2 regions of the Listeria farberi genome follow, and region 1 is predicted to be linked to the other one. Evidence: riboswitches for the same ligand, from Rfam matches in the RefSeq annotation. Region 1 holds a riboswitch; the other holds the start of a gene.
The links. A riboswitch is a leader RNA that binds a small molecule or an ion and turns the genes downstream of it on or off. The one in region 1 is predicted to bind thiamine pyrophosphate.
Positions count from the first base shown of each region.

Region 2: linked by a shared signal. The riboswitch ahead of thiT (energy-coupled thiamine transporter ThiT) and the one ahead of tenA (thiaminase II) in region 1 are both predicted to bind thiamine pyrophosphate.

Region 1 is NZ_JAARZL010000001.1:107,730-118,557, reverse strand. It holds gene HCB38_RS00545 (helix-turn-helix domain-containing protein) at 1-197, opposite strand, end outside; gene HCB38_RS00540 (XRE/MutR family transcriptional regulator) at 353-1,255, opposite strand; gene HCB38_RS00535 (superoxide dismutase) at 1,523-1,987, opposite strand; gene HCB38_RS00530 (endonuclease/exonuclease/phosphatase family protein) at 2,145-2,918, shown strand; gene HCB38_RS00525 (PH domain-containing protein) at 2,971-3,363, opposite strand; gene HCB38_RS00520 (GAP family protein) at 3,540-4,199, opposite strand; gene HCB38_RS00515 (glycoside hydrolase family 1 protein) at 4,462-5,877, shown strand; gene thiE (thiamine phosphate synthase) at 5,903-6,547, opposite strand; gene thiD (bifunctional hydroxymethylpyrimidine kinase/phosphomethylpyrimidine kinase) at 6,544-7,347, opposite strand; gene thiM (hydroxyethylthiazole kinase) at 7,344-8,153, opposite strand; gene tenA (thiaminase II) at 8,146-8,820, opposite strand; TPP riboswitch at 8,908-9,013, opposite strand; gene HCB38_RS00490 (ChbG/HpnK family deacetylase) at 9,044-9,829, opposite strand; gene HCB38_RS00485 (M48 family metalloprotease) at 9,854-10,774, opposite strand.
Region 2 is NZ_JAARZL010000001.1:1,205,619-1,216,446, forward strand. It holds gene HCB38_RS06030 (osmoprotectant ABC transporter substrate-binding protein) at 1-819, opposite strand, end outside; gene HCB38_RS06035 (ABC transporter permease) at 821-1,477, opposite strand; gene HCB38_RS06040 (betaine/proline/choline family ABC transporter ATP-binding protein) at 1,481-2,674, opposite strand; gene thiT (energy-coupled thiamine transporter ThiT) at 2,967-3,527, opposite strand; TPP riboswitch at 3,595-3,705, opposite strand; gene HCB38_RS06050 (MmcQ/YjbR family DNA-binding protein) at 3,775-4,158, opposite strand; gene HCB38_RS06055 (ABC-F family ATP-binding cassette domain-containing protein) at 4,298-5,899, shown strand; gene HCB38_RS06060 (hypothetical protein) at 5,938-6,588, opposite strand; gene HCB38_RS06065 (dihydrolipoyl dehydrogenase family protein) at 6,641-7,981, opposite strand; gene HCB38_RS06070 (ribonuclease J) at 8,069-9,736, opposite strand; gene dapA (4-hydroxy-tetrahydrodipicolinate synthase) at 9,756-10,637, opposite strand; gene dapG (aspartate kinase) at 10,652-10,828, opposite strand, start outside.

The sequences.
Region 1 (10,828 bases):
TGATACATGAAGAAAAACTCTTCCATACTTACCATTAGCTTTGTTACTATTTTCTCTAGTAAAATGCTTGATATTGCATGGGTTCCCTTTTCAAATTCAATTGCATAAGATTTACTAATAACCCCTGTGTACACTTCTTTTTGGGAAATTTTTTTAGACTGCCTTATTTGCCGAATCAGCTCACCGTAACTTACCACCCAAAGACCTCCTCTTGGCTCATTTCTTGCCTTTATTTTACCCCCCTTTAATTTCTTCCTCTAAATAGTGCTATATATAGTACATAAATATTTCTCTACAAAAAAACACTAAAACGGCTTGTTTTAGTGTTTTTAAATAGAAAATCTTAGGCAAATTAATCTCTTATTTTGATATTTTCTTTTTCTAAAAATTGTTTTAATACCACACTATACAAATCTGCTATTGCCTCATAGCGCAGTTCTTTCCAAGTTTGAATTGCTCTTTTTGCTTGATGATAGCCCTTTTCCACTTCGCCTTCTTTCATCCAAATAGCCCCTTGATAATAATTCCCTACGATTCGATAAAAAGCACTGTTAAAACTAGCATTAGTTTCAGATGCTTCTTTTAATTTTTCAAGCACTAGATTCGCATAATCGATTTTATTCTGTATAAGCAGTTCATCTACCATATTAGCAAACAAATGACAAAACAGCAGTCTTCCCCTGTCATAAAAACGATACTTTTCATATGCTTTCAACATGATCTGATAAAAGTGAATTTGTACTTCTTCCTCAAAAAAAGCTACACTGTTCGCAAAAATACGAATCTCTTCTAAAGTCCACGTCTGCATTTTCCAAAGATAGTCATGGATAATTTTTTTATATTCATCAGAAATATTCGATTCATCAAACACATTCGTACGCAAATAATGATTAATAGTTTGAATTCTCGTATGAAGTATCGCTTTTCTAACTTCTGTCTGCTCCGTTCGCTCTAAAGTTATTTTATCGAGCAACGCCTGCATCCCTACCACATCATTTTCACCTGATAACGCGACAAAATCAATCCAAAAACTGTCATCCTCTGTCGAAGAAAAGTCTCTATAAATAAAGAAAAACTCATCTAAAGGAACCATAACCCGCTTTAAAATTTCTTCAAATAAACTTAAAGTAATCTCGTGTTTTCCTTTTTCAAATCCGATTGCATAAGACCTAGATATAATTCCTGTGTATACCTCTTTTTGAGTCAAACCTTTAGATAACCGTATTTCCCGAATCAATTCGCCATATGAACCCATATGATATCCCCCTAATTAAGTTCTTCCATTTCAAAAAGTCGGAATGCAGTATCTATGCCTATGCTTTAATTTCTCTACTCCAAACAATTTAGTAATAATTGTTCTTAAAATATATACCCTAAACACTAGTATTTTAATTCTTTTAAAGGCGAAAAGCTACTTACAATATCGTCATCTTCCTTTTGTAAGTATTAATAGCACAAAAAAAGAATGTCATTTTTCACATTCTCTTTAAAAATATGGTTCTGAATTGTTTATTAGTCTTTTTTATTTCACTTCATAATTAGCACGTTTTAAAAGCTCCACTTTTTTTGTATCAGGATTATTTTCTTGATATTGCACGGCCGTTAATTCGTGAATTCCTCTTTTTAATTCTGCTTTACTTAATTGAATTTGAAAGGAAAGTTCGCCGCCACCTTGTTCCATTTGGACGATGTAGCCATCAATATAAATATAGGTCAAACTCACCGTACTTAATTCTTTCATATGAACTTCCAATTTTTCTACAGATTCCACCTCTTCATAAACACAAGGTAGGTCATCTTGACGTGAAATCCCATCCGTTGCAAGAAGTTCTATCCATCCTTTTTTCGTATCAGTTGGAGGGAAATGTTGTTTTTCCTTTTTAGCCGGCACACCCGAAATATCTCCATTACCACTGTCCTCGCAAGCTGATAATGCCACTAATACTATCAATAGTAATAATATGAGCAACCATCGACTTTTTCGCAACATAGTGACACTCCCTTTCTACAACAATACAATGGTTTTATTTTTCCGAAAAAAATGTAGAATATATACTACATAAAACCCAAATCAGTGAAACGTTTTCATAAATATGCTAAACTCTCTTTGTAAAACATTCCAAAGAAAAGAAGGATGTGGAATCATGTTCAGTGTAACTACTTTTAACATTCGTTTTGATGATACTTCTGAGCAAAAAAAAAGCTGGGAATTGCGTAAAACACTAACAAAATCATTACTTGATAAGTATCAATGGGATTTCATGGGAGTGGAGGAACCCCTTCTGCTACAAATGCGCGACATGAAAGAAATGCAGGATTGGGATTATTTTGGTGTAGGACGAGATGATGGTTTTGAAAAAGGAGAATTTACTGCTGTTTTTTATAATTCTAATCGTTTTACATTGTTGCGAGAAGGTCATTTTTGGCTGTCCGAAACGCCTGATATTCCTTCCATCCATTCAACAGCAATGTTCCCACGAATTTGTGTTTGGGGGAAACTAGAAGATACAAGGGATGGAAAACAGTTCTATATCTTTAACACACATTTGGATCATATCTCTGAAGAAGCCCGGTTATTTGCAAGCCAACTTTTACTACAAAAAGCCGCACTGATTGCAGAAGATTTACCAGTGATTTTACTTGGAGATTTCAATACCGAACCCGCAACACCTACCTATGACTTCATTACAAAAAAATACCAAGACGCTCAATTAATCTCCCAAAATACGGCTAAAGGACCAATCGGCAGTTTTCATGACTTCTATCCTACCCGTCCTGAAAATGAGCTGAAAAAAATTGACTATATCTTTGTCTCTAACGAATTCCAGGTATGTACTTACGAAACAATCGCGGATGAAATGGGTGGATTCTCTGCTTCTGATCATTTTCCAGTTACAGCTAACTTAAAATGGAAATAATAAAAGAGAAGGCAAGTTGTAGTGCTGCCTTCTCTTTTTAGTATTTTAAATTTTATAACATTCCTTTAACCATTTTATAAAGTGCGAATCCCATTTCTGTATCATTTTTATGCACTTTTAATGTGATTGGAGCTGAAAAAGATGTGTTTTGTGTTACTACTGTGTTACCATCCACACCAATTTTCAAGTCAAAGTCACGGTCTAAAGTTCCAGCTGTCTCAATAGAAACATACTTTAGAGCCTTACGCGGGAAAAATTTATACTCTACTTTTTTTCCTGTTAACCCTTGGGCATCGACATTAAAAATTCCTTTTGAAGTAATAATTAATTCATCTCTTACAAACTTGAAAATTTGAATGATTTGTTCATCTTCTTCTAAAAAACGGTCAATTCCATAAGAAGACTCCGTAACAACTGAAGCTTTTCCCATTAACTTGTCAAACATGAAACCCATCCTTTTTGTAGTTTTATTCTTACCCAACAATAAATGAATAAGTAAAGTTATACTAGCATAAAACGTTTTCATAGTCTATGGATATTGTGTGAACCCTCACATTCAGAACCGCATCCTAAATAAAAAGAGGCTACTAATTCCTAGAAACAAGTAACCTCTTCTATAATCTAAAACGCCTTACTAATCACGCTCAAACCAATAAACAAGAAAAGTACAGCCATAATCACTGAATTGTTTTGAATAAGCCATTTACGCGTATTATCTAATGTCTTGTTAAGTCTACTTCCAGCCAGTAAGAAAGCAATAGTTGGGATATAAATTGAACAACAAGCAATAATTCCAAAAATAATTGTTGCTGACGTCTCTTGTCCACCACTTAAATTCAGTGCTCCAACACTTACTCCAGCCGTAAGAGAAAGTAACATATTCTTAGGATTCACCGCAGATAATAAGAAAGCAAAAATCATCGCACCACCTGGTTTAATATTACTCATTTTTTCAAACCATTTTGGTGTTGCAGCTTTTTCTCCATTTTTCGGACGTTTGGTAAAATCATGCGCCCCGAGCAAAATAAGTAAAGCTCCTAACACAATAAGTACCACTTTGACTATTGTTGATTGATCTCCCGATGAACTGACAGCTGAACTCATTAAAAATAATCCAATAAAAAAAATAGCTATATTTCCAATAATCCATCCAACCGTATAAAAAATACTGTTAATCCGTGCTTTGTTGCTCAGTAAAATCAAAATAAGCCCTACAATCGGAAACGGGCTTATTAAAATACCCACTGCTGGTGATAAAATAGCTGAAAAAGCTGAACCCACACTAACTCCCCCTTTGTACATTTTTCCGCACCTTGGTGTTCAATCTATCTTTTTCCCTCTTATCACCTTTTACAAACCACTATTTGTTTCCGTTGACTATCCTAGTTATTTTTGCTATATTTTAACTATAAATCGGAATGTTACCGACGAAAGCCGGGCATAACCAAATATTTTTCTAAGTACAATGTTTCTCTACATTTATTTAGAAAAGTATTTGGTTTTTTTTATAGATACTTTAAAATGTAGAAAAGGAGTTTTTAACATGCATACAAATACAGGATTTCCAGCCGACTTTTTATGGGGTGGAGCTGCTGCCGCAAACCAATTCGAAGGCGCTTACAACGTCGATGGAAAAGGACTTTCCGTTCAAGATGTTACTCCAAAAGGCGGATTCGGTCATATTACTGACGGTCCAACACCAGATAACTTAAAACTAGAAGGAATCGACTTCTATCATCGCTACAAAGATGACGTGAAACTTTTTGCTGAAATGGGCTTCAAGGTTTTCCGTACTTCCATCGCTTGGTCCCGTATCTTCCCAAATGGTGATGAAACTGAGCCAAACGAAGCAGGACTACAATTTTACGATGATTTATTCGATGAACTTCTAGCACATAATATCGAACCACTGATTACTTTATCTCATTATGAAACACCACTTCACTTATCGAAAACTTACGACGGCTGGGTAAATAGAAAAATGATTGACTTCTATGAAAACTATGTCCGCACCGTATTTAATCGCTACAAAGGCAAAGTAAAATATTGGCTCACTTTCAATGAAATCAACTCAATCTTACACGCACCATTCATGAGTGGCGGTATTTCTACAAGCCCAGATAAATTATCACAAAAAGACCTATACCAAGCGGTCCATCACGAACTTGTGGCGAGCGCGCTGGCTACAAAAATTGGTCACGAAATCATGCCAGAAGCTCAAATCGGTTGTATGGTTCTAGCAATGCCAACTTATCCGCTTACTTCCAACCCAGATGATATTATCGCTGTTATGGAAGCTGAGCGCAAAAACTATTTCTTCTCTGATGTCCACGTTCGCGGTGCTTATCCTGGCTACATGAAACGCTATTTCCGAGAAAATAATATTGAATTAGACGTAACTGAAGAAGACCTAGAAATCCTTAAAAACACAGTAGATTTCATTTCCTTCAGCTATTACATGAGCACAACTGAAACAGCTGACGAGTCGAAACGCAAAGCTGGCGCAGGAAACATCCTAGGCGGCGTACAAAACCCTTACCTAGAAGCATCCGAATGGGGTTGGCAAATTGATCCTAAAGGCTTACGCGTTGTCCTAAACGAATTCTGGGATAGATACCAAAAACCACTTTTCATCGTAGAAAACGGTCTTGGTGCTATCGATCAACTTGAAAAGGACGAAAACGGCAACTATACCATGAATGACGACTATCGAATTAATTATTTAAGCGCTCATTTATCGCAAGTGAAAGAAGCGATTAAAGACGGCGTTGAGCTGATGGGTTACACTTCATGGGGCTGTATTGACCTTGTTAGTGCCTCCACTGCTGAAATGAAGAAACGTTACGGCTTTATCTATGTTGATCGTAACAACGACGGCACAGGTTCGCTGAATCGTTATAAGAAGAAAAGTTTTGATTGGTACAAGAACGTTATTGCTACCAATGGTGAAGATTTATAAAAATGAGAAACCCAGGTTTGCCCTCTTAAAAGGGGTAACCTGGGTTTTTTAATTGCTTGATAACGGAGGGACAATCTTCCGACCGAGTTATCGCAGAAATAACCGATACCCCGTCCGCACCTGCTGTAAGAACCTCAGCTGAATTTGTTTGATTGATTCCACCAATCCCGACAATTGGTAGCTTAATTCCAGCCCGGCGAATTTCTTCCAAAATTGTCGTTCCACTCACTGGCTCTGCATCCGCTTTTGAAATCGTGGGGAAAATGGGGCCTACGCCGATATAATCCACCGAGCCAAGTCGTTCTGCTTCCGCTGCTTCACTAACCGAATGAACGGAAAGTCCGATTTTCATTTTTCCATCACAACTCGCGATAACTTGGCGAATTTCCTCGTCATTTTGCCCGACATGGATGCCGTCCGCGCCGATTTCGAGGGCTAGGGCGACATCATCGTTAATAATGAAGGGCACTTGATATTTTGCGCATAATTGTTGGCATTCTAGCGCCATTTCTTTTCTTCCGGAGACAGTTTGGAGTGCGCCTGCTCCTTTTTCGCGATATTGGAAACACGTAATTCCGCCTTTTAGCGCTTCTTCTAGCACGCTTGGCAATGTTCCACGGACAATGTCTTGCGTTCCAGCGATAAAATATACAGCTAGTTCAGCTCTCATTTCCCATCCTCCAATCGGTAAGCAAAATGGTTGGTTGGACCATGACCGTGACCAATTCCAAGCGGATATTTAATCGCACTTGTGATAAATTCTTTCGCAACTATGACACTATCCAAAAGCGAATTCCCTTTCGCAAGTTCAGCTGCAATACATGCCGAAAAAGTGCAACCAGTCCCGTGCGTATGCGGCGTATCAAAGCGCTCGCTCGTCAGCCATTTTGTCGTTTCTCCATCATAGTAAAAATCAGCCGCCTCACTCATTTCGCTATGCCCACCTTTAATAACAACCGCTTTTACACCTAAATCAAAAATTTTCTTAGCAGCTTGTTCGATTTCCGCCTTGGTTGTGATTTTTTCTCCAAGAATTTCTTCCGCTTCTGGAATATTCGGCGTAATAATCGTACCAAGTGGCAAAAGCTCGTCTTTCAACACTTGTGTCGCCTCATTTTCAAGCAAAGCAGTGCCACCTTTTGCAATCATCACGGGATCAATGACGATATTTGGGAAGTTGTGCAAACGTATATTCCGCGCCACTTCTCGGATAATTTCTGCATCCGCAAGCATTCCAGTTTTCACGGCGCTCACTTGGAAATCCTCTGCAATCGCGTCGCACTGTTCGCGAATCATTTCTACCGGGATTTTATGCACTGCTTTTACACCTAGCGTGTTTTGTGCCGTGATTGCCGTGATGACGGACATGCCAAAGGTTTTGCGCTCTTGAAATGTCTTGATGTCCGCTTGTATCCCTGCGCCACCACCAGAATCTGAACCAGCTATCGTTAACACTTGTTTGAAAATCATTTGTGCTCACCACTTTCTTGGATTTTGGCTTTGGCACGCGTTTTTTCGACCGACCAACTAGCAAGAGCATCTAAAAATAGTGGTCGAAACGATCCTGGAAGTTTTCTTTCTAACTCGATTTCCGCGTACTCAGAAGCCACCGCATAACTCGCGCACGCTTCGACACTAGCTCGAAAAACATCTTCCTGAACGGCGATAAAACTGCCACAAACCGCACTGAGCAAACAACCAGAACCAGTAATTCTTGGAAGTAGCGCGCTACCATTAGCCACTTTTGCAAAGCGCGTTCCGTCTGAAATCACATCTACTTCGCCGCTAATAATAACAACCGTGCTCCATTCATTTGCTGCTTTTCCAGCAATAGTCAGCACATCCGCCGAGCCAACGCCCGCATCCACGCCTTTCGCTTCCCATGCTTCCCCAGCAATCGCCGCAAGTTCCCCCGCATTTCCGCGAATCGCCGCGAACTGAATTTCTGCCAACAATTCCTGTACCACTTTACGTCGGTATGAAGTCGCGCCAACACCGACCGGATCAAGCACAACCGGCTTTCCAGCAACATTCGCCGCACGCCCAGCAATTTTCATCGCTGTAACAAGCTCCCCGTCTAGCGTCCCAATATTAATCACGAGCACATCCGCCATTTTCGCAAGTTCATCCATTTCCTCTTTCGCAGAAGCCATAATCGGTGACGCACCAATCGCAAGCAAGCCGTTCGCCGAGTCATTCGCGACCACGATATTCGTAATATTATGTACCAACGGCCCTTTTTCTTGCACCTTTTCCAACGTCATAAAATCAAACATAATTCACACTCCCACGCCAATTTTGTTTTTTATAAGCCATATCAAAAAACGCCCATTCCATTTCCACACTAATGTGAAAAGCCTGCTTCATGAGGGCCAGTTCCCGCGCATCCGCCATACTCGCCGCCTGTTCCACCAACCGCTTCTGCTGCAACACCACTTTTTGATAATTTTCATCCACATAACTATCCAACAACTCTTGATAAAATGGCTCCGAACTCCGCGCCCCTTCGTACATTTTCCCCATATCAGCATAAAGCGCATAACACGGCAAAAGCGCCGCAATTGTCACCCCAAAACTGCCAAAATCCGCCATCCGGTACAGGTGAGAAGTATAATGATAAGCAGTTGGCGCTGGTTTTCGCACGGAAAAATCGCGCTCCGTTAGCCCAACCCGCGGATAAAACTGTTCGCGCATCAACAATTCCGACTGCTGAAGCCGCACCTGTACTTCCCTCATTTCCGCAGCAATTTCCGCCGTCCCCGCCTGCTCTACACTTTTCTCAATCACCTTCTCAAAATGCGACAAATAATAATCATCCTGGAGCAGATAATAATAAAACGCCTTCTTTTCAAGCGTCCCATCCGCCAAGCTCCGCACAAAAGGATGCCGCAACGTTTCCTGCCATAAATCCTCTACTTCTTCTTGAAAATCGTGAACAAACACTTAAACTCCTCCTTTTTGCACAATAAAAAAAGCGCCCACTGTCTCTTAGCATAAGCAAAGAAACAGTAGCCGCAATAAATTTTCCGGTCACTTTCACATTCACTTCCCTACGCTTGCACTAACAAACAGGTTCAAAGGGTCAGAAAGCATTACCTTCCTATCTCAGCCAGAATCGGCCCCCCTAGTTTTTCTTATTAAGTTGTGTTTATCATAGCATAGAGTTTTAACGCTGTAAATCCCCAAACGAAATGAGCTCAAACCCGTTTTCACTAAGCCAATCCCGCACCCGCGCGTCGCAAATCGTCGCAAGCTCCCGGCACCGCATCGACGTATAAGAAGAATTATCCAGCACAAATTGATCCAAAAAACCGACATCAAAATGCATCTCTGCAATTTCGTCTGGCGCTAATTTTAGCAAGCCAAAATCATCATTAAGGAAGTTCTCAACCGAAACGCCGCCGCTTGTGTAGGGAAGTGCGCCCGACTCCAGCAGTTTAGTGATTGGTAAATAACCTTCTTGATCTGGCCATTTTTTATCACCGCTGTATTTTAAAGTCGTGTGAACCCCAAACTCACGCGCAATGTCAAAGAAAGCTTGGTCAACTGTTTCATCACCGATTGAGTGGCAGTCGATATGCTCTGGGTAGTGACCAGTTAGCGCTTTGAACCGTTCCATTTGAGCGATAGTTTCCGTGCGCACATCTTCGTATTGGAATTTCAGTTCTGGGTTAGCCCGGTAGTATTTGGAACGATGGAATTCCCCGTTTTCGTCGACGAGTGATGGGATTTCCACCGGGTCCGCGCACGGTTTTCCGAGCAGGAAGTTTGTGTGTTGCCCGATGAATAGGTCTGGGTGGGCTTTTGCGAGAGCGATTGCGTGCTCGGCAGTTTCTAGGTTCGGCATGAGTAAGGTGGATGTTGTGATGCCGGTTTTGTAGCTTTCGATGATGCCGTGGTTGATGGCTTTGGATAGACCGAAATCGTCTGCGTCGATGATTAGTTTTGGCATGGGTGGGCTCCTTAATAAATATTATTAGTCAATTAATTTTGAATAATTTTGATACTCAATTTCATTTACAGAGTCTGAAATCCCTATAAACTTTTCTATATATTGTATCCGATATGAGGTATATGGATGTGTTGATGCCAAGAAAGCTAGCAAACCTTTCCTCACATCTCCATCCGTCTTTTCAAGCAGATAAAAAAAGCTCAAAAGTTCCTCACCATAACCAGCCTTTGCGGCAACTTCATCCGCTCTATATTCAAAGTCACGACTTCCTAAGTTTACAAAATAAAAGCCTAATTCATAATACTTTAAGTAGCTCCAACCTACTATTTTTGTAACAACGCTTAATAAACTAGTAGAAATAGAGCTGTTTCCACTGAGCATTCCTTCTACGAAAGCAAATACGAAACCAATGAAAAAACTTATACCATATATTGGTAATAATGCAATACTTAAAATTGTAAAGCTAGTATTAAGTAAAATAAAATTCAAGGTATCTTTATTAGCAAGATGTCCATATTCATGTGCAATAACAGCTTTTAACTCACCGATATTCAGAGAGGCTAGAGCACCTTTAGTAATACCGATAGTCTTTTGTCCCAATGCATAAGCATTTATATCATTTTCTGCTATTACAAATACTTCAGCTTTTTTTACTTTCGGATAGAAGCTGCTAACTTTTTGAAATACTTCCTCATTTATAGAATTTAAACCATTAACCTCATTTAGAGTTGCTGGCTTCTTAAGTCCAAGTCTAACTCTATTTCTCCAATCTCCAAATAGACCATAATTCAAAACAAATACACCGACAAAAAGAGCGCTAATAATTGTTATTGCTCCTAACAGCGGGATTGCTAATATTTTCTTAACAATCATTAGTGCAATAAGAACTGTTAGTGTCGTCCAAATGATATAAACATAATTAAATTTACTTTTTCTAATTTCCATTTTCTCATTCCCTTTTTATAATATTTCTAGTCTTATTTAAGATAACCCCCTCAT
Region 2 (10,828 bases), 1.1 Mb from region 1:
TGTAGAAATTTTACCTTTTAATTTATTGATAGTAGTTTTTAATTCTGGATGTTTCTTTAAAATTTCATCTGTTGCTAGGGCAGAAGCATCGTATGGTGGGAAGAATTTTTTATCATCTTTTAGTAATTTTAAGTTATATGTTGGGATACGGCCGTCTGTTGAATAACCAAGTGCCACATCCATTTGGTTGTTTTTAAGTGCGGTATAAATTAAGCCGATTTGCATTGGGAAAATTTTCTTGAATTCGATGTCATAAGCTTTTGAAAATGCTTTATAACCGTCACCTTCACGTTCCATCCAAGAATTATCGACCCCAGCAGTAAGCTCATTTTCTACTTTACGCATGTCGCTAACTGTAGTTAAGTTGTATTTTTTGGCAGTATCTTGGCGTACCATAAACACATACGTATTAGCAAAACCATAAGAATCAAACCATGTTTGGTGAAAACGCTCTTCAAATCCTTTTTTTACAGCTGCTAAGGCTTTTTCCGGATCTTTTATAGCTTCTTCACCTAGTGGACCAACTAAATCTGTACCGGTGTATCTAGTAGCAGTAATATCCACATCTCCATTTAACATCGCTTGGTGTTGAACGATAGTTGATCCGAGGTTGTTGACAATTTCTACTTTTAAGCCAGTATCATGTTCAATTAATTCTTTTAAAATATTTGAAACAATTTGAGATTCGGTTGTAGCCATTGCGCCGATACGGATAGTATCTTTAGAACTTCCTCCAAGTCCTGGTAAGGAGCAGCTAGATAAGAAAAGAGAACTCGTTAGTAGTAAAACGCTGAATAACGCGATAAATTTTTTCTTCATGTTATTCTCCCCCTTCCCGAGCTTCACGGATGGCTTTTGGAGTTAGGCGATATTCTAATTTTCCAAGCGCGAATTCTACTACAAGAGCTAAAATAGTTACTGGGATTGCTCCGCCGAGAATTAAATCTGGACGATATAAGTTTAAGCCATTAAAAATAAAGTCTCCAAGTCCCCCAGCTCCAATATATGAAGCAAGTGTAGCCCAAGCGATAACGTATACAGCTGATAAACGAATACCAGCCATAATTACTGATATAGAGTTAGGGATTTCGACATTAATGATTAATTGCCAATTTGTCATTCCCATACCACGACCAGATTCGATTAAATTTTTATCGACTCCTCGAACTCCAATAAAAGTATTACGCAGGATCGGTAACAATGCGTAAATAAACAGTGCGATAATCGCTGGTAATGTACCAACTCCAAGAAACGGAATAATGAACGCCAAAATGGCAAGTGACGGAACGGTTTGGAGAACACTAACTATACCAATCACAAAGTTCGCTACTTTTGGAGAACGTGTGAGTAAAATCCCTGTTGGTACCGCAACCGCAATACCTAAAATAACAGCAGATAGAGAGATAAATAAATGTTGCCATGTTTGAACAAGCAAGTTATGGCCATTTTCTTGAAAAAATGTAACAATTGCGTCCATAGCTTATCCCTCCTGCTTCATTTCTGGTTCTGTCGTTTGGGTATCCGCCTGTTCCTCCTGATTTTCTGCCACATCAGCTACAGTGCCCCAAATGGAGTCGTAAACGATATCAACTAAGCTGGCACGAGTAACAATTCCGACGAGGCGTTTATCTTTATCTACTACAGGGATATATTTATAACCGCGTTTTAGGATTCGTTGCACTGTATCACGAAGTAAAGTATCTTCATAGACATAAAAAACATTTTTCTCAATAATATCCATTACCGAGGTTGCTGTACGACGATTTAAATCAATTTGCTCTACATCAATAAAGCCTTTTAATACATTACCTTCATCAACAACAAGTAACGTATCTACACGTTTTTCCTTCATGACAGTAATCGCAGCTTGTAGTGACTTATCTGCTGTAATAGAAACTGGATTCGTGTTCATAATTTGTGCTACTTGGGTGACATCGGGTTTTGCTTCAATTAAGCGGTCTTTACCAATAAAATCTTCTACAAATGAATTTGCTGGGTTACGTAAAATTTCATCTGGTGTATCAAACTGAACGATTTCGCCAGCTTTCATAATAACAATACGGTCTGCTAGTTTAATCGCTTCATCCATATCATGGGTAACGAAAATAATAGTTTTTCCGAGTTCTTTTTGCAAATTTTTGAATTCTTCTTGGAGAGAATCACGAGTAATCGGATCTAGTGCTCCAAAAGGTTCATCCATCAAAATTAAGTTTTGTTCTGCTGCAAGCGCTCGCAAAACACCGATACGTTGTTGCTGTCCACCACTTAATTCATAAGGATAACGATCTAAAAATTCTTCTGGTAAATCAACTAATTTAATTAATTCTTTCGCCCGCTCTTGTTTTTTCTCTTCGGACCATTTAAGTAATTTTGGTACAAGGACGATATTCTCTCTAATCGTCATATGTGGCATCAAGCCAATTTGCTGAATAACATAACCAATAGAACGTCTTAGTTTGACGGGATCTTCCGCCATGATGTCTTTATCATTTATAAATATTTTGCCTTCTGTAGGTTCAATAAGCCGGTTAATCATCTTCATCGTTGTCGTTTTTCCACAACCACTTGGACCGATAAAACAAACAAATTCTCCTTTATCGATGTTAAGTGTTAGATCATTAACAGCTTTTTTGCCCCCTTTATAAGTCTTCGTTACGTGTTCGAATTTTAACACGCTTACACACCTCCATTTTTTCTTTACCACTACCAAAAAAATTGGCAATCGGTAACTAATTTCCCTAACTAGTACGGATTTAAACTTTTTAAATACAAAAAAACAGCTTTAAAATAGTGTAGCATTCAAACGGAAGTTACTAAACAAGATGATTTCGTACTTGTGGCACGTTAAGAACATCGCTGCTAAACTTTTGGTCGTAAAAATGAGCACTCAGATAAGCTGTAAGACAGTATTTATTCTATTATAACATACTAAAAAGCCCTATTAGATTTACTAACAGGGCTTTCCTTTATTTAGGTAAGAATAATTTTGGCGTTGTTTTGAGTAGTATTGAAATAATTATCCCACAAACAACAACAGTACCGAGGCAGCTAGCTCCGTTCATCACTGCTGAAAATAACTGTGCTCCCCAACCTTGAAAAGCATAAGCGCCCCAAAATAAAACTCCAGCTACATAATGCCAAAAATATCTAGCCACACCACCAATAATCATGGTACCCCACGCCCATTGAATAGCTTTTTTCAGTTGGTTAGCAGCTAAATTACTTCGAACTTGTTTACTAAATACGCCACTGAAAGCAATAAAACTGAAGGCTAGGATATATTCTATAATTGCTTGAGATGGCATTAAAATATAAGCTTTCCCTGTTAAAAAATGTAGTAACCCCCATAAAAGTCCGGCAAATCCAGCCGCCCAAAAACCGCGACGAATTGCAATAACGTACATTGGAATCATTCCTAGTGAAATCGAAAAACTGGAACCAATGTCTAGCGGGATAAAGCTTAGTACCATTGCAACTGCTGCAAAGATAGCACATTCAAGTAAAATGATTAATCGTTTGTTTTGCATAAAAAATAAACTCCCCTCTTCTTTTTGGTCAAAAACGTACCCCAGAAGAAAGCAGTTTCTATTGTTAGAAATGCAATCGCCACAATCCCTACGCTCGTATTAACGAACAGGTTCAAAGGGTCAGAATCCAAAAACACGCGGATTCAATCTCAGCTAAGAAGCCCCCCCTGTGGTAACGTCTATGAAATTATCGTACAACAATCATTATAGCATGAGATGTTTTTTTGTAAAGAATTATTTATCTTCCTTAATCATTTGCAGAGAATCTTACAGTATTTTGTGCTTTCTTCGGCAGTTTGTCAAAAATCAGCTGGTAACTATTTTTGATTAAAGCAAATTCTGTTTCCGCTTCGACATCATATTTTTCATTAATCACAAGTGTAATCCAATGCTTTTTATTTAAGTGATAACCGGGTTTTATACTCATATATTCATCGCGCAATAAATCAATTCTCTCAGGCTGGCATTTAACACTGACATATAATTCCCCGTGATACATATGTATGAGCGCAAATATTTTACCACCAAGTGTTAAAGCGTGCATTTTAGAATCAAACGGGAATGTTTCTTTTGCACCTTGCAAGCTAAGGCAAAGCGCAACTTTTTTATGTAAAGTTTGCTGATAATCCATTTAGCTTCCCTCCTTATTTTTACATTATAACATTTATTTATGGGTGTATGCTTTCTTTGCTGCACTAACCATGTTAAAATAGAAGTAATTGTGCTTTTTCTGATTTCAAGAAGAAGTAACTTAGTATTGGAGGAAGAAAATGTTAACTGTAAATAATGTTGGCTTACGCTACGGCGATAAAAAGCTATTTGAAGATGTTTCGATTAAATTTTTACCAGGTAACTGTTATGGTCTTATTGGAGCAAACGGTGCTGGTAAATCAACGTTCCTAAAAGTGCTTTCTGGCGAGCTTGATTCTCAAAGTGGTAATGTGCATATTGGTTCAGGTGAGCGTCTAGCTGTCCTTCGCCAAGATCATTTCCAGTATGATGATGAACTGGTCCTTAACACTGTCATAATGGGACATGAACGTTTATACAAAATTATGGACGAAAAAAATGCCATTTACATGAAAGAAGATTTTAGTGATGAAGATGGTATCCGTGCTGCTGAACTTGAAGGCGAATTTGCTGAATTAGATGGCTGGGAAGCAGAATCTGATGCCGCTGTTTTATTAAACGGCTTAGGTATCCCTACTGATTTACACGGAAAACTAATGAAAGATTTAACTGGTGGAGAAAAAGTGAAAGTGCTTCTTGCGCAAGCTTTATTCGGTAAACCAGATATCTTACTTCTGGATGAGCCTACCAATCACCTTGATATTCGTGCGATTCACTGGTTGGAAGAATTTTTAATTAACTTTGATAATACGGTTATTGTTGTATCCCATGACCGTCACTTCTTAAATAAAGTATGTACGCACATTGCGGATCTTGATTTCAGCAAAATTAAATTATATGTCGGAAACTATGATTTCTGGTATGAATCAAGCCAATTAGCTCAAACAATGATGGGCGATCGTAACAAGAAAAAAGAAGAAAAAATGAAAGAATTACAAGACTTCATTGCTCGTTTCAGTGCGAATGCATCGAAATCCAAACAAGCTACAAGTCGTAAAAAAATGCTCGAAAAAATCACGCTGGAAGATATTCAACCTTCTAGCCGTCGTTACCCTTTCATTCAGTTCAAACCGGACCGTGAAGTTGGGAACGACCTTCTAACTGTAACAAACTTGTCTAAAACAATTGATGGCGTGAAGATTCTTGATAATCTTTCCTTCTCTATCAATCGTAATGACAAAGTTGCTTTAGTTGGCGATGATGAAGTTGCCAAAACAGTTCTTTTCCAAATCCTTGCTGGTGAAATGGAACCTGATGAAGGTAGCTATAAATGGGGTATTACAACAAGCCAAAGCTATTTCCCTAAAGATAACTCAGAGTTCTTTGAGGAAAACGACATGAGTCTTGTAGAGTGGTTACGTCAGTTCTCTCCTGAAGATGATAGTGAAGCATTCTTACGCGGCTTCCTTGGGCGTATGCTATTCAGTGGCGATGAAGTACTGAAAAAAGTACGCGTCTTATCTGGTGGAGAAAAAGTTCGTTGTATGTTATCCAAAATGATGCTTTCAGGTTCAAATGTTCTTTTACTTGATGAACCTACTAACCACTTGGACTTAGAATCAATCACTGCATTAAATAATGGTCTTGAGGCGTTCAAAGGCGCTATGATCTTTGCATCGCATGACCATCAATTACTACAAACTATCGCAACTCGTATTATTAATTTATCAAAAGATCAATTTTATAATAAAGAAATTTCTTATGATGAATATTTAAAAGAAGTTATGAATGTAGCTGAATAAGTAAAAAAACAATATCCCATCTCCGGGATATTGTTTTTTTATTTAAGTTCGATTTTACCTGTTTCTGTTGTAATTGGTGTCGAAGAATCTTTTAAATAGCTTAGGAAACTATAAGAAATCCAAGTAATATCAGAAACTTTGTCTAATTTTTCTACTGGAAAAACGATTGTTCCTTTAACCGTTTTACCAGGTTCGATTTCGGTGGTTTCAAAATCAGATAGAACAGCGTCTCCTCCATTTATATCCATCTTATTTGCTTCAAGTTGGCCTTGGTTCGGATAGGTTTCAAGAGTTTTGGCTGCATTGTTGGTTATTTCTAATTGTAATGTGATACTGCCAGGAACTGACTTGCCTTCTACTGTTGAATAGGTTTCTTTCTTTTCGACCGTGACAGAGGTGATTTTTTTCTTAATATTATCTGCGGAATCTTCATAGTTTATTTGATAAGTTTTTGTTTCTTCTGCAGTAGCTTGGCTTGTACCTTTAGAAGAATAATTGAACACATCATTTTGAACTTGTTGATAGTGTGAAAAGCTAACAATAATGCCAATAATTGAACCAACCAATAATAACATTCCAGCGCTTGTTAAAATTGCACCGATTTTTCGCTTGGCTGGGAAAAATAAAACAACAATACCGCTGATAAAAATTAAGAATGCACATATTCCGGCAATAATCCAAATTTCCATCTAATTTACTCCTTTTATGCGAATTTCTCCCTCACTATAACATATTTAAGCTCTAGTTCAAAGCAGTTAAATCACTTGCAGGTGATGGATATGCAAATATGACAGACTGTAAATCAGCCAAAGTTAAGTTAGCTTTCATTAGGATAGCAACATAATTTATCATATAATCGGCCTCTTCACTAAGGAAGTGAGCGCCCTTAATTTGACCAGTTTTGCGGTCTTCTATGATTTTTGCGAGAGCGATTTTTTCATTCGTTCTTCTGTACGTATACCATTTTGTTGTATCATGGTTTTTAATTTGATATTTTTCTGGATTGGCAGTTGCTTCTTCCATACTTATGCCAATGCTTGCAAGTTTTGGACTAGTGAAAACAACGCTTGGTATTGCAGGATAATCGATTTTTTCGTTGCCACCTAAAATGTTTTTTGCTACTAATGCCGCTTCCATACTAACAACTGGTGTTAACGGAGCGCCTTTTGTAGCTGCTACATCACCACATGCATAAATATGTGCGTGGTTAGTTGTTTGTAGTTTCTCGTTTACTGTAATGCCTTTTTTTGTATAGTCTATGTTTGCCTTTTCTAGAGCTAAATGGGCGATATTGGGGGTTCTTCCTGTTGCTCCGATAATTAAGTCGGTTTCCAAGGAAAAGCTATTTTTACCTTCGATATGAAGTTTTTCACTATTTTTAGTAATTTTAGTAATATCTGTATCAAAATGGAAATGAATGCCTTCTTCTTTTAGTGTAGCAACTAAGGCGGCTACAAAATCGGGATCGAATTTCTTTAATGGTTCGCTATTATGATGAATTATATGCACATCTCTCCCTGCCGCCAGCGCGATTGATGCAAATTCAAAAGAAATATAACCACCGCCGATAAAAACAACCGAATCTGGAAGTTTTTCAAGTGATAAGAAATCATCACTCGTTTGAATGTGTTCTTGCCCTTCTACTTTAAGTGTATTTGGTGTTGCACCAGTTGCAATCACTATTTTTTTAGCATTTAGTATATCATTACCAACTTGCAAAGTATTTTCATTTTGAAAACTTGCTGGTCCAAAAAACGTTTCAATCCCAGCTTCTTGAAAACTTTCCAAGCGACTTTCAGGCACATCTTCTACAAAGGTTTCTTTGAATGCCATTAAATCTGTCCAGCTAATTGTTGCTGCTTCTTTAATACCTTTACCACGTAATCTTGTGGAAAGATTTCTTGCTTCTGCTGCTCCAACTAACACTTTTTTGGGATCACAACCTCTAAGGACACATGTACCGCCCCAACTACGCTCTTCCACAATCGCTACTTTTAGACCGGCTGCCTGCGCTTCAAAAGCCACAGTTGTTCCACTAGCACCACTTCCGATTATAACTACATCATATGTAAATTCTGTCATTTGAATCACTCCTTCCTAGCTTATTTTCCCCTCTATTTTACTTTTAAACGAAAAAAACTGCCGCACATTCAAGTGCAGCAGTTCCTACTAAACTTCCATAATGATTGGTAAAATCATTGGACGTCGTTTTGTTTGCTCAAATAGATAGCGATTTAATTGATCGCGAATATCTTGTTTTAATTTAGCCCATTCAAAGCCAGTTTCTTGTAGGTTTTTTTCGACGATTTTTGTTACGACTTTGGATGATTCTTCAATTAAATGCTCAGATTCACGAACATAGATAAAGCCACGGGAAATGATTTCTGGTCCGGAAGTAATTGTTTTAGTTTTACGATTAAGCGTAACAACTACGATGAAAATACCGTCTTCAGAAAGCAACTTACGGTCTCTTAGTACGATGTTTCCAACGTCTCCCACACCTAAACCATCAATCAATGTATTCCCAGAATAGACGCGGTTTCCAGCAGTCATTTTATCATTTTTATATTCTAAAATTTCACCTTTACCAACAATAAATACTTCTGATTTTGCCATACCAACTTCATGAGCTAATTTCGCATGACTAATTAACATCCGGTATTCTCCGTGAACAGGAACAAAATATCTTGGTTTTAACAAATTAAGCATTAATTTCAAATCTTCTTGGCTTGCATGGCCTGAGATAAAAAGATTATTGCTCATCGTTAATACTTTTGCTCCAGCTTTATAGAGCATATCCATTGTCTTCGCCATCATCGTTTCAAGTGATGGTGACGGAGTTGTTGTAATATAAACAGTATCTCCTGGTTTAATATTAAATTGAGGGTGATTACCTTTAGTCATTAGTTGTAATGATTGAATTGGTTCACCTAAATTTCCTGTTTCAATAATAGTGATTTCTTCATCATTATATTTTTTTATTTCTTTTAAGGGCACGATTAAGTCTTCTTCAATCACAATTTTACCTAAACTGCCCGCTATTTCAAATACACGTTCTAATTCTTTACCAACGATAGCAACTTTACGCTTTGTGGCAACGGATGCTTCAAGTACTTGTTGCAAACGAATTAAATTAGAAGCTACGCAAGCAACAATAATTCTACCATCTGCCATTCTAAAAGCATGTCTGATTTCTTCTTCTATTAAACTATCGCTTGATGTAGTACCAGGATGCTCTGCTTCTGAACTATCTGAAAGTAAAGCAAGCACTCCTTTTTCACCAAATTCAGCAATATGACTTAAATCTGAAGCATATCCATCTTTTGCTGATTGATCAAACTTAAAGTCACCAGTATAAATAATAGATCCTTCGCTTGTTTCAAGCACAATCCCAACGGAATCAGGAATTGTATGCGTTGTGCGGAAGAAAGACACATCAATTTTAGAAAAAGATAAAGTTGTTTCTTCATTTACGACATGGAAATTTTTAAAGCGTAGTTTACGATGTTCTTTAAGCGCTGATTTTGCGAGTGCAATGGTTAACTCAGTACCGTAAACAGGTGCTTTGATTTTTTGAAGTAAGTATGGCAGCGCACCAATTGCATCTTCATGACCATGAGTTAGGAAAATAGCTTTTACTCTGTCTTTATTTTCTTCTAAATATTTAAAGTCAGGGATAACAATATCAATTCCTAGTAATTCGTTTTCTGGGAACATTAATCCCGCATCTAATATAAAGATATCTTCGTCTATTTCTACTACATATAAATTTTTGCCACTTTCATCGACGCCGCCGAGTGGAATGATTTTTATGTTTTTCGCTTTTTTTATTGTCAAAGCGTAGACCTCCTTTGAACTATTTAGAAAGTCCTTCTAATATAGCTTGTAATTTCGTTCCTTGTTCAGCATTCAAATCTACAAGTGGTAATCTTACAGGTCCAACGCTAATACCTTGTTGATTTAATAAATATTTGGTTGGGGCTGGGTTTGGAACAGAGAAAAGACCGTTCATTAATGGTAATAACGAGCGATGTATACTTGCTGCTTTTTTTACGTCCCCACTTTCAAACGCTTGAATCATTTCTTGCATGTCATTTCCTATCACATGGCTTGCAACAGAAATGACACCATTTCCTCCCACTGCCAAAATAGGCAATGTTAAGCTGTCATCTCCACTGTATACGAGGAAATCATCAGAAGTTTCAGCAATGATTTTACTTATATTATCTAAGTTGCCACTGGATTCTTTAACACCAATGATATTTGGTAATTTTGCGAGCTGAATAATTGTTTCAGGTTCGATATTAACAACACTACGTCCTGGAATATTATAAATAACTACTGGTAAATCAGAAGCTTCCGCAACAGCAACAAAATGAGCGTATAAGCCATCTTGATTTGGTTTGTTATAATACGGTGCAACGACTAAAACTGCATCAATGCCACCTAATTCTGCTACTTCTTTCGTAAAAGCAATTGTTTCTGCGGTGTTGTTAGAACCTGTGCCGGCAATTAATTTCGCACGTCCTGCGTTTGTTTCCACTACTTGGCGGAATAATTTCATTTTTTCATCATGCGATAAAGTTGGAGATTCACCAGTTGTACCAGCGATTACTAAACCATCTGATCCATTATCTATTAAGTGATTCACGAGATGATGAATTCTTTTTTTGCATACTTTATCTTTTTCTGGGTGAATTGGCGTGACCATTGCTGTAATTACTTTCCCTAAATCCATCTTTCATTTCCTCCTTACTTAATTTCCAAACAAAATACGTCATGAAGAGCGTTAACTGCCGAAATTAAGTCTTCTTCTCTTACTAATACCCAAATAGTGGTATGACTATCCGCTGATTGTAAAATTGGTATGTTTTTTTCGGATAACGCTCCTACGATTTTTGCTGTAACACCAGGAACTCCGGTTATTCC